DNA from 4 places in the Aliiglaciecola sp. NS0011-25 genome. Region 1 is predicted to be linked to each of the others. Evidence: predicted binding sites of a transcription regulator. Region 1 holds the regulator's gene; each other region holds the start of a gene.

Region 1 (3,191 bases):
CGCCAGACAGGCAGACCATTACCTTATCGCCATCTTCGATCATATTAAAATCGGCAATTGCTTTGCCTACATTTCGTCTTAGGCGCTTTTGAAGTTTATTAAAACTGTATTTTTTACTCTCAGACAGAGACTCGACCTTACTCATCTTATTCCTAGAAAAACATTGCTATCAGCGCGGATTATACCTGTCCTCATAAAGGACATAAACACCCTAAATTTAAATGTTTGCAGTCATTTTCTAAGAATCACAAGGTTATGTAAGGTTAATGTTTAAGAGGACACTCAAAGCCTTCTGGTTTAATTGCTAAAACGTCACAATTGAGTGAATCTATTGTATGTTCAGCCGTGTTACCGATAAGGGCGGCTGTAATACCGGTGCGACCTACAGTACCGATAACCACTAACTCTGCGTCGATAGCTTTTGCCACTGAAGGAATGACATCCTCAGGCAAACCTTCACTAAGATGCTGATTTTCTTGTGGGATATTGAATTCTTGAGCGTGCTCAAGCATACATTTGGCGTGGTGTTGTTTAACTGACTCTGTATAGCCAACCGGATCGAACTCTGGTATTTCGATGGCAATATTAACCGGTGTACCTGGGTAAGAATTAACCAAGTTTACATGTCCTTCCAGTAAATCAGCCATCAATCCAGCGGTTTTAGTGATTAACTTGTTTAAGCTATGATGTTCTTCATCTTCACTGCCCACATCTACCGCAGCTAAAATATTGCCATTAATAGGCCAATCATGTTCTTTGACAAGTAAAACTGGAACCGGTGATTTACGTAGGATATGCCAATCAGTAGGGGTGAATATCACTGACTTTAGGGTGTCATGCTCGTGGGTTCCTTTGACGATTAAATCATAGCTGTGATCAATCACTTCGAACAATACACTTTCATATGGCCGATTATGCCAGACCACTTTTATATCTACTGAAATAGATGAGTTAGCCGCTAGGGGTTCAACTATATTGGCAAGCCAATCGGTTTTGTCATCCACCACAGCTTGGCGCATCGTTTCTCTTTCATCCACGGTGAGCATAGTGGTCATTTCATAAGAGAAATCATATATGGACAGAAACGCAGTAATACTGGCGCCGGTCTTTTCTGCCAATAAAAGCGCTCTTTTAAACGCTTTTTGATCTTCTGTAGTTGGGTCTACAACAGCTAGTATTTTGTTAAATACGGACATAAATTAATTCCCTTCAAACGTTTACACTACGTATATTAAGTGTATGGCTACTTTAGCTAGTTTGCCAATTAACAGACTAATTGTTTTGACCTGAATCAATTTAAATTAAAAGACTTAACCGCAGGCTTGTTTATTTAAAACGTGTTCACCAAGTTTTTCTCTAAGTACCGCCAAATTGAGAATTTGTATAAATTTCCCATCAACTTTGATGATATTTTCTTTTTGAAAACGGGTGAGTAAACGACTCACGGTTTCAACAGTTAAACCAAGGTGATTACCAATTTCGTTTCGGGTCATGGTTAAATTAAATTCTAATTCAGAAAAACCGCGGGAGCGAAAACGATCTGATAGATTAATTAGGAAGTGGGCAAGACGTTCTTCTGCTGTGCGCTTGTTTAATAACATCATGAGACTGTGATCTTGGTTTATTTCTGTGCTCATAATTTTAAGCATTTCTTTGCGCAGTGTAGGAAGTTGTGCGCTCATAATATCTAACTTGTCGTAAGGTAACTCACAAACCATGGAGGTTTCCATCGCTTGATTATAACTTTGATATTTTTCAGAAAATAGTCCATCAAAGCCGACAATATCACCGGGAAAATGAAACCCTGTAATTTGTTGTTCGCCATCGGGAGAGGTTATGTAAGATTTAAATGAGCCCGTTCTTACTGCAAACAGCGACGTAAATTTTTGCCCAGGAATAGTTAATTGATCATTTTTATGCAAAGGGCGCTTGCGTTCTATGATTTCGTCCAAACTCTCCATTTCAGTCTGATTCAGAGCCACCGGTATACATAGGTGATTAAAACTGCAGTTTTGGCAGCGAATACTGAACTTGTTCGGATCTGACATTAGTTAATTCCAATTAATTCATTAGTTACCAATTATGAATCCCTTGGTAACATAAAATCAAGCCAAATAAGCATAATAAGACTGCAACGCTTCGTTTTACCACTGGTTGGGTCAACCATCCTCTTATTTGGCTGGCGCTGGCTCCCATTGCTAACATGATGGGCAAAGTGCCCAAGCCAAAGCAAAACATGGTGATAGCACCTTGTACCACACTGCCGGTGGAAACACTCCATGTTAACGTCGAATAAACCAATCCACAGGGCAACCAGCCCCAGATTAGGCCATAGGGTACAGCATAGATTGGGTGTTTAAAGGGAATGAAACGCTTTGATATGGGACTAATTTTACGCCAAAAAATAGCGCCAACTTTTTCTACTTTAACCAGTAGTTTTGACCACTGTCCCACATATAATCCAAGCAGAACCATAAATACTCCGCCAAAAAGGGTCAGTGCTTGAGGATTGATAAAGGATTTTGTGGTGACGATCTGACCCAACAGCCCAGCGATTGCGCCAGCGAAACTATAAGATAAAATGCGGCCTGAATTATAGGCAATTAAATACGGCCATTGTGACTTATTCTTTGGTAATGCAAAGGTAAATGAGGTCACAATTCCACCGCACATCCCAGCGCAATGCACACTTCCAGCAAGTCCGATTAATATTGCAGAAAACCAGCTTAAGTCGTTCATTTGTCGTTAGTTTTTGGCTTTTTTACTTGTACTTTTTTATCCACGTCATCATCGAATAGAATGTTGTATCCTTGACGCTCTAAATCTTCAAACTGATTGGATTTGACCGCCCAAAAAAAGATCCCTATGGCTAACAGTACTAGCACAATAGCGATGGGGATTAGCACATAAATGATACTCACTTTAATTTCCTATTAGCGCTGGTTAACGTAGTAAACGAATAGAGTTTGCGACCACAATAATTGAACTTAACGACATGCCAATTACGGCCATCCACGGGCTTAAATATCCGGCTACTGCTAGGGGAAGAATTAACGCGTTATAGCCAATGGCCCAAACCATGTTCTGTTTGATTTTGGTACGCACTTTAATCGCCATACTAACAGCAAACTTAACATTACTTAATTTTGAATTTAATAAAATGATATCGGCAGAACGTTTCGCCATGTCAC
Region 2 (3,191 bases), on a different contig from region 1:
TTTTTGGCGTATTTGCGGTAAATACTCTGGCCATTGCAGACACTCAGTTTGTTTATGCAGACGCCTTTGTGAATGTTAAAACCGGTAAATTGGTCACGCGTCCGTTATTAGAAATTCAAGACGGTAAAATTGTCAAAATTACCGCCAATAAGCGTGCCCCAATGCCGCAAAACACCGTCGATTTGAGCGGTCATACACTTTTACCCGGTCTGACCGATATGCACGTTCATCTTACTGCCGATTCACAACAACATGGTTATAGTGGCTTAGCTGACTCTTTACCTAGAGTGACATTAACGGGCGCAAAACATGCGAAAGTAACTTTAATGGCTGGCTTTACTACCGTGCGGGATGTAGGCGCTCCAGGTTTTTCCGATGTGGCACTGCGTGATGCGATTAATGATGGCGACATTGAAGGGCCACGGATGTTTGTCGCAGGAAGCTCTTTAGGTGTTACCGGTGGGCACTGTGATAACAATCTGTTGCCTGCTGAATATAAAGTGACAGCCGATGGTGTGGCAGATGGTCCTTGGGGAGTGCGTAAAAAAGTTCGGGAGAATATTAAGTACGGCGCAACTGTGATTAAGTTTTGCGCCACAGGTGGGGTGTTATCTAAAGGCACTAAAGTAGGCGTTCAGCAATATACGCTAGAAGAAATGCAAGCCATTGTTGACGAAGCTCATATGCGAGGATTAATAGTGGCGGCTCACGCACACGGAACCGACGGCATTGTCAGTGCGATAAAGGCGGGTGTAGATTCAATAGAACATGCTTCATTTCTTAATGACGAGGCGATTTCTTTAGCTAAGAAAAACGGAACTTACTTTTCTATGGATATCTACGTTACTGAATTTATTCTAAGTGAAGGCAAAAACGCAGGCATATTAGAGGAGAGTTTAGCGAAGGAACGTACGGTAGGTAAAAAGCAGCGTGAAAACTTCAGAAAAGCAGTAAAGGCGGGCGTCAATATGGTATTTGGCAGCGACGCAGGGGTTTACCCCCATGGTGACAACGCCAAACAGTTTTCGCGAATGGTAGAGTTTGGTATGACACCACTGCAAGCCCTACAAGCAGCTACTATCAACTCGGCGAAGCTTCTCCAGCAAGAACAGCTATTTGACAGCATTGAAGAAGGGAAAATGGCCGACATAGTCGCGATCAAAGGCAACCCATTAGATGACATCAGTTTACTTGAGAACGTTGTTTTTGTGATGAAAGAAGGTACTGTGTATTTACAACCAGCGCTTAAGTAACCTGAAAAACCGCGGCACAAAACTCGTTGATCAGAAAAACGCACTGTTAACTATTGCAACTTGCTTTTTCGTTGCCTTAGCCGCTTTTCGCGCTTTTTCCGCTGTTTTATTTTGTCTCGCCAAACAGAAACAACGATTGCCGCTATTATGCCAACAAATAAGGCAGCGATTCCTACTCCAGACCAAAAACACAATTGCTCATATACGCATGGTATGCCAATTTGAATCTCCGTATTGTTCACAATATTTGGTTACTCCATGCATATAGGACAGTGTCAATTGGTTAGCTATGAGTGAGTTGTCACCCTAATAGCTTTTATACTATCGATATATTAGACCTGTTGTTTGTAGATAAAATTTCCGGCACTGCGCAGTGGCGGTCAAATTCAGTTGTAACCAGCACTATTCTATAATTCGACTACAATTAATTAAATCAAATGCCATTGCCACAAGCAGGTTGCATACTTAGGAAATTAGCAGCGCTATAAGTTCAGCGTTTTATCACCCTAAACCTGACCTAGATCAATATGTAAGACTACCTAAGCAGTACACTGAAGTTATCCAATTAGAGCGATAAACATAAGGTAAATTTCAGCATGCAAATAGAAAAACATACACTAACTAATGACTTTCCAGAACATCATCATACTATTCGTCATCTTAAAATGAACGATAGACATTTTGCTAAACAATTTGATCAGTATCATGATGTAAATAAAGAAATTCATCATATTGAAGAACAGAATGAAGCTGTTTCAGACGATTATTTAGAGTCGTTAAAAAAACAACGTGTGGTACTTAAAGATCAATTATTCGCGCAAATAACCGAGACTGAGAAAGCGCTGTAATTTTTCGCTAACTTTTTGATAATGATAAGGCGGCTATAAGATGAAAATGCACAAAAGTTTATTTGTATTCTCCGTTTCCCTGCTGTTTTTCAGTATTACGTTAATTCAGGGATGCTCAAGTCAGATGGCCGCTAATCTCAGAAAAGTAACCTACCCACCTGATTTCAAATACGTGGAGCCGTCACAGCTACGTTCGGATATGGATCGTCTCGCGCAACAAATGCGGGTATTGGAGTTTGCGTTAAGCCAGCAACATGAGCCGCAAAGTGTCGGTTTTGCTAAGCAACAACAGCAAGTATTATCTACTTTGCAGAATATTGAAAAGATAGCTTCTGGATTGCGCGCAGGAGATGCGGGGGCCAGTCACCCTTTTCTTCAAGACTATATGCGTGACTTTGTTAGTAAAGTAGACAATGCACGCATTGCCGCGTCTTTAGAAAAACCGAGTTATTACTTGGCTGGGAAAGTGTCTGGTGCCTGTACTAACTGTCATAGCGTAAATCGCTAAGCTCGTTCAAAAATAGCTAAAAAACTGCGGGGTCAGATCCCGCAGGTTTCAACGGCTCTGACCCTGCAGTTACCGCAGGTTTTGCTGGTCTTATTGTTTTGCCGTGTTTGTCTTTTTTAAGCTTTCAATGTCGGCTATTAGATAGGCCACAGAGGCTTTGTTAAGACCATTGTATATGCCACGAACGTGTCGGTTTTGATCAATCAATAACAGACTTTCGGTATGTAAAAAATCATCTGTGTTTTGAATGTTACCCAAATCTTCACTGGCAAAATAGGCCGACTTGGCAAGTGAATATATCGCGTCCCTATCTCCGGTGGCTAAATGCCATTTGCCACTAACGATGCCATTGGTATCCGCATAATCTTTCAACAAAGCAACTGAATCAGAGGTTGGTCTAATAGAGTGTTGAAGAATTTTCACCTCAGGATCATCAATGAACCTTTCTTGAACCGCAATCAATTTCGATCTAATCGATGGGCAAATTCCTGGGCAAGTACTAAAGAAGAATCCGGCAACATAGATTTTATTTTCAAAGGTTTTTTCGCTTACTTCTTTGCCATCTTGATCAATAAAACTAAA
Region 3 (3,191 bases), on a different contig from region 1:
CTTTTGTGCCATCGCCGTATCCTAAGTTAATCAAGAAATTCACTTTCCACGTACTGTTTTCGAAGAAAATTTGATTCAGTAGTTCAGGATTAAACCCTGACATTGCCCCTGTGTCTAGCCCTAGCGCTCTGGCAGCACTAATTAAATAAGCGCCTTGTAGCGAACTATTGCGCATAGCGGTTTCATAGGCCGCATCAGGGCTGGATGTAAACCAACTGCGAGCATCAGCATAAGGAAACAACATAGGTAACTGTTCGTAAAACTCACTATCGTAAGCAACAATTACGGTACAGGGTGCGCTCATGGTTTGTTCCACATTGCCCTTAGATAAAGCAGGTTTTAGTTTTTCTCTTGCCTCATCAGAGCGAATAAATACAAAACGAGCAGGACTACAATTTGCCGAGGTTGGGCCCAACTTAACTAGGTCATATAACTGCAACAATAATTCTTCAGGTATGTTTTGGTCTTGCCAAGCAGTGTGAGTATGGGCATGAGTAAATAATTGCGCTAACGCGGTGTCATCTAATTGGGTTGTCATGTTTTTAAATTCCAAAAATGGGTTGGGTTAAAGGCACTTCACATTAAGCTTCTATTTAACATCCATTCAAATGGTGATTGAGGGGTTAAAATAAACGCTGACTAAACTCGTCAGTTTTATACTCTACACCTATGTTAGGCATAAACAAAAAAACTGTCATTTGGCATCTATCATTCCACCAGCTTGCAGTTTAGAAGCTGCACAAAGAGCTAAACATAAGAACTCCAATTAGGCTAATTATTAAAAATTACAAACTCTTGGGATTGCTTAATTTCTCAATCTTGGTTAAAACATAAAGGACAGGGAATAAACTAAAATGGGATATAAGTAGACATATGAGTTCAACATTAGTGAAAAAAACACAAAAAAAGTCGAAACGTGTCTCAAGCCCCAAAACGCAAAGTAAGCGTACTGAAGCAAAACGCAATAAACGAAAAGTGATAATGCAAGCGGCCCTCGACTTGTTTTCGAGTAATGGTGTGCACGGCACAAGTGTTGAACAGATCGCAGACTTAGCCAAAGTATCGAAAACAAACTTACTCTACTATTTTGCTAGTAAAGAACAGCTTTATGTAGAGGTAATTCAGCAATTATTAGACGTTTGGTTAATGCCACTACAGGGGTTTAATTCAGAGCAAGATCCCATCGAAGCCATTTCGAATTATATCGAAGTAAAATTAGCTTTATCTCGCGACAACCCCAAGGAATCTCGTTTATTTTGTATGGAAGTAGTGCAAGGTGCTCCGCTTTTGTTCAATCAACTCGAATCACCACTGAGGGCAATTGTTGAAGCCAAAGTTCAAGTTATTTCAGGTTGGATTGAAGCAGGTAAACTGGCGCCAATCGATCCCTATCATTTAATTTTCAGTATTTGGGCAACAACCCAACACTATGCTGATTTCCGTGTGCAAGTGGAGGCTGTAACCGGTCAAAATTTAGATGACCCGGAATTTTTTGCGTCGACCTTAAATAACATTCAGTCTATTGTTCTTAACGGGGTGCGACCTAAATAGGGTTGAATCGATAAAAAAACCAGTTAATTCATTGATCCAGATTAACAACTAGCGAGCAGTCTGTGCGATAATAGGGGGATTAATTACTAACCTATAGAAATTTCGAATTAGCCGGAGTTTCTAGCAGTCCCGTAAAGGAAAGATGAATGAGTGAACGCATTCCAATCAAAGATATATCCGCTGTAAAAGTTCACCAACCAGAAGCCAGTCAACACGAAAACGCGTACACCCCACGAAGTCGAATATATGTCCGCGCTGTTGAAGGCACACTAGAAACCTTTCGACGTTTTTTTGGCTTAATATTTCTTGGCATTTTTGCGCTCATCCCGTGGATTCAATTTAACTCACATCAAGCGGTACTATTTGATATTGGAGCTCAGCGCTTTAATATATTTGGTCTGACTCTTTGGCCGCAAGATTTAACCTTATTGGCTTGGATCCTTATTATTGGTGCCTTCGCATTATTCTTTGTAACCACCTTTGCCGGACGAGTTTGGTGTGGCTTTATGTGTCCACAAACCACTTGGACTTTCATTTATATTTGGTTTGAAGAAAAAATAGAAGGTGCTAGAAACAAGCGGATTAAATTAGACCAGCGTGAAATGGATTTCGACAAATTCTGGCGAAAGGCGCTGAAACACTTCGCTTGGGTGTCGGTGGCCTTGTTAACAGCATTGACCTTTGTCGGTTATTTCACGCCGATTAACCAGTTATTTATTGATTTCTTTACCTTTGACGTTAGTTTTTGGGCGGGCTTTTCAGTCATTTTCTTTACGGTTTGCACATACGGTAATGCTGGCTGGATGCGTGAAATTATGTGTACTCACATATGCCCCTACGCCAGATTTCAATCAGCAATGTTTGATAAAGATACCTTTACCGTTGCGTATAATCCAACTCGAGGCGAAAAACGAGGACCTCGTTCCAGAAAAACCAGTCACGAAGAGATTAAACAAAAAGGCATTGGTGACTGTATCGATTGCAACTTGTGTGTTCAAGTGTGCCCAACAGGTATAGATATCCGCAATGGTTTGCAATACGAATGTATTAACTGCGGTGCCTGCGTAGACGCGTGTAATGGGGTAATGGAAAAAATGAATTATCCCAAAGGACTCATTAGCTTTACGTCAGAACATGAATTGGCCGGCGGTAAAACTAAGATATTCCGTCCCAAATTGATTGGTTATGCCATAGTACTGTTTATCATGACCTCTCTTTTGGCCTATGAAATTATTGCACGGGTACCACTAGAAGTAGACATTATCAGAGACCGAAATTCGTTATTCAGAGAAACAAACGATGGTCTAATTGAAAATGTGTATACCTTAAAAGTACTGAATAAATCCCAAGCTGAGCACACCTATAAAATTGATGTGGTTGGCTTAGAAGGCAATAAATATATCGGTCCAACTCAGGTGACTGTTGCTGGCGGGGAAGTGTTGAACTTACCGATTAGCATCGCAATCGATCCCTATGCGTTAGATGAAACCGTGACTGAATTTCAGTTTAAGGTGACCTCAACAGACAGTGACGATCCTGTTCAAATGAGTGAAACTAGTAAGTTCATATATCGATGAGTGACTCAATTGCGACTACCTTTGATTTTGCGCAACTTGGTCCTGATACAATACTGGATGCCA
Region 4 (3,191 bases), on a different contig from region 1:
CTGATATCAGAATCTAGAATCACCACTGCCACCGCTGTAATCCCCAGCTGCTTGCGTAAAAAGGTCTGCTTTTTAAACAAGTTATAAGTTGAAGGTGGAAATAAACTTTCTCCATATAAACAACTTAATTGCGCCCATGGACGGTTTTTATCAACCGTGCGGAAATTGTCAATCGTTTGCTGCAGTGAGCCCTCTAATGCTTCATCATTCCATGGGCCTCGCCCACTAAAAAGTAACACTTGGCCACATTTTCCTATGACATGCTCACCATGTTCTTGCAAAATAACTGTACCTTTAAATGCTTGTCTGACTAAGTTAAAACTATAGACCGGAAAAAGTAAAATTGCGTCTATAAGAATTAAAATATGCGATATTCAGCTAAAACCCATTTGAGCCATAGCGCTTAAATGGGTTTTAGCACAGTGGTGCAATTAAAAATGGTTACTTTTCGTTAGCCAGGTTCAGAGCCAATACCTCACAATTGAGTTCTGCCAAAATGGATTCAGCAGTATTCCCCAGAAATGCAGCGGAAATGCCTTTACGTGCCACTGTGCCTAAAATCACTAGCTGCGCATCAATTTGCTTGACCACATTTGGAATCACTTTTTCTGGCAAGCCTGCAACAACATGTTTTTTTGCCATACTTATTTCATGTTCTTTTTCCATCCCATCGAGTTTTTCACTATGAAATTGGGCACTATTGGCGCTGAGCTTTTCAAAATTGATAGTAGGAAAGTCAATCGACGCACTCATGTTATGCACTAAATAGGCGCTAACAGTATGTATTTCACTGCCGCCTAATTTGGCAAAAAGTCTAGCGGCTTCTAGTATGTCTTTATTTAATGCTACATGATTATCGTCTTTGGCCAACACATCTACCGCTGCCAAAATCGGCGAGTTTGTCCAAGTCTGGTGTTTCACAAGCAATAGCGGCGCTTTGCAATATCGCAGCAAATGCCGATCTAATGGTAACGCAAAGGGATTAATGCTCATGGCATCTGCAGAAATACGTTTTATAACCAGATCAGGTTGAATTTTGTCTACGGCGTCTTCTATCCCTTCATAAACTTCGCGACACCATTCAACATGGGTGGTGCACTTTATGTTCTTTTTCTCGAGATCTTCAGCAATGCTATTCATATAGAGATAGCGATCTGCAAGATATTCTTTTTTCATTTCTTTACGGTGGTCACTAGATAGAATATCGGTCAATTCTAAAATAGGTTCATAAATGACATTGAGAAGATGAATGTGCACTTCATTGAGCTCTGCAAATTTCAAGGCTCGAAGCAATGCTTCATGCTGCTTGCGCTTACCACTGATCACAACTAGAATTTTTTGCGGGGTTTTCATAGTAATCTCCATTAATGAATCAAACTTATACATTCCGACCATACACCGATTACCCAAGCAAAACTTGATGTCGATCAAACTTGATGAATAAACAGTTTAGTTCAATATTTCAGAACTAAATTTTAATTTTTCTGTTCTGCTTCGTTTTTATTCAGCCGAAGGGCTGAGGGCTTCAAAACCATTGACTAAGTCAGAAAGCTCTTCATCAATTGCACTTTGTCTGAGTTTGTTAAATGTCTTTTGCATCTGCTCTTGTAACTCTTCGATATTTTTTTCAGCCCGCTGCATGGCGATTAACCGACTGGCATTTTCGCTCGCGAGTGACTCAATACAACCTTTGAAAAGTGATGTGAAAATGTATTCTTTTATCAGCGTGCTAATGGTGAGCGTATTATTGACTAACAATTGTGGCAGACATTGATTAGGCCAAGTTAGAGAAACAAATTCGTGTTTCCACTTTTGGTCAATGGGTAATATTCGCTGAAAACAGGGGGCATAGTTAGGTTTATCTAGGGTACGATTGAAAAACAGATAGACCTCTTTGAGCTGATTGGTTTTTTGTTGGTGTTCAATTTCCAACAAAATTTCAGATACAAAAGAAGTAATGCTTTCTATTGAATTAGGCAGTGAAAACTGTTTTCCAAGTGGTGCATTTACGCCTTCTAGCAAAGATTGAATTCGTTCACCGGCGGTCCAAATAACTTGCGCTGCGCCGAAGTCTTTCCGTTTTGAATTTAAAAAGTCTACTAAAATATCATTAAATTGCCCCACTAATCCTTGATCTGAGCCAATTACAATTATGCCTATTTGGGTTTTATGATCTGATGGTTTAGATACTTTATCTGTTGTTGGGTAGTCACTTTTGTCGGTATTTAGAAAATAAGCCACTAGTCCTAATTGCACAGTTCGATAATAATCATCAAGTGAAAGCACGGCGTTTTCATATTGGTTGATATTGGCGGCAGCCATAGCTTTCATTGTTCTAACAACTGATTTTAAATCAGTTGCACTTACAATTTTACGTTGTAAATCGCTATTCGATTCACTCATATTAAGCTTCGCCAGTGACAGTGCTTTGGTCAATAGCAGCGTCAGTATTTGTATGGAAAGGTTCAAGCACCTCTTTAAACATTGCAAAGATGAGGTTTTGTTCATCTTTATTAAGGTCGTTGCTTAATTCTAAGTTGTTCAGAATATCCTGACTGAGGGTATTTATTCCTTTCACTACCGCATCTTGTGCCTCTTGGATATGTTCTAACGGAATAGTGTCAAAGAAATGATTTGTCAGGGCTAAGAGCACAACAATTTGTGCTGACACTGCTAGCGGTGACGATTCAGGTTGTTTAAGACAGGCACGAATGCGTTTTCCGTGCTCAATAGTCGCCAAACTATTTTCGTCTAGGCGTGCACCAAAACGGGCAAATGATTCCAACTCTTCAAATTGTGCATACTCTAATTTTAACGTACCTGAAACGGCTTTGAATCCAGCGCGTTGGGCTTTTCCGCCTACTCTGGAAACTGATTTTCCTACATCTACTGCCGGTAAAACCCCTAAATCAAATAATTTAGGAGATAAGTAAATTTGTCCGTCGGTGATTGAAATTAGGTTTGTGGGGATATAAGCCGACATATTTTGTTCTTCGGTTTCGATTATGGGTAAAGCGGTAAGAGAGCCGCCTCCATTTTCTTGATTTAAATGGGTAGAGCGTTCAAGTAATCTTGAGTGCAGATAAAAAATGTCGCCTGGAAATGCCTCTCTTCCTGGTGGTCTGCGTAGCAATAAAGACAACTCCCGATAGGAACGAGCATGTCGAGTTAAATCATCATAAACAATTAAT

Evidence for each region. The regulator FNR, encoded in region 1, switches genes on or off when oxygen is low (the NO sensors DNR and NnrR bind a similar motif). The targets are predictions, from matches to a motif close to TTGATCTAGATCAA.
Region 2: a site for FNR is predicted at 1,766-1,779, ahead of ABWV72_RS01840 (HP1242/YdcH family protein). Genes of this name have one in related genera too.
Region 3: a site for FNR is predicted at 1,583-1,596, ahead of ccoG (cytochrome c oxidase accessory protein CcoG). Genes of this name have one in related genera too.
Region 4: a site for FNR is predicted at 1,418-1,431, ahead of uspE (universal stress protein UspE). Genes of this name have one in related genera too.

What each region holds. Positions count from the first base shown of each region.
Region 1 covers NZ_BAABWR010000019.1:15,263-18,453, reverse strand. The annotation lists gene ttcA (tRNA 2-thiocytidine(32) synthetase TtcA) at 1-127, opposite strand, end outside; gene uspE (universal stress protein UspE) at 264-1,196, opposite strand; gene fnr (fumarate/nitrate reduction transcriptional regulator Fnr) at 1,311-2,048, opposite strand; gene ABWV72_RS15970 (sulfite exporter TauE/SafE family protein) at 2,074-2,739, opposite strand; gene ccoS (cbb3-type cytochrome oxidase assembly protein CcoS) at 2,736-2,921, opposite strand; gene ABWV72_RS15960 (heavy metal translocating P-type ATPase) at 2,944-3,191, opposite strand, start outside.
Region 2 covers NZ_BAABWR010000001.1:409,706-412,896, reverse strand. The annotation lists gene ABWV72_RS01845 (Xaa-Pro dipeptidase) at 1-1,253, shown strand, start outside; gene ABWV72_RS01840 (HP1242/YdcH family protein) at 1,850-2,101, shown strand; gene ABWV72_RS01835 (hypothetical protein) at 2,142-2,609, shown strand; gene ABWV72_RS01830 (SCO family protein) at 2,700-3,191, opposite strand, start outside.
Region 3 covers NZ_BAABWR010000003.1:239,508-242,698, forward strand. The annotation lists gene ABWV72_RS04155 (malonic semialdehyde reductase) at 1-538, opposite strand, end outside; gene rutR (HTH-type transcriptional regulator RutR) at 874-1,551, shown strand; gene ccoG (cytochrome c oxidase accessory protein CcoG) at 1,698-3,128, shown strand; gene ABWV72_RS04170 (serine/threonine protein kinase) at 3,125-3,191, shown strand, end outside.
Region 4 covers NZ_BAABWR010000004.1:202,425-205,615, reverse strand. The annotation lists gene ABWV72_RS05290 (hypothetical protein) at 1-281, opposite strand, end outside; gene uspE (universal stress protein UspE) at 442-1,353, opposite strand; gene ABWV72_RS05280 (F0F1 ATP synthase subunit gamma) at 1,501-2,403, opposite strand; gene ABWV72_RS05275 (alternate F1F0 ATPase, F1 subunit alpha) at 2,405-3,191, opposite strand, start outside.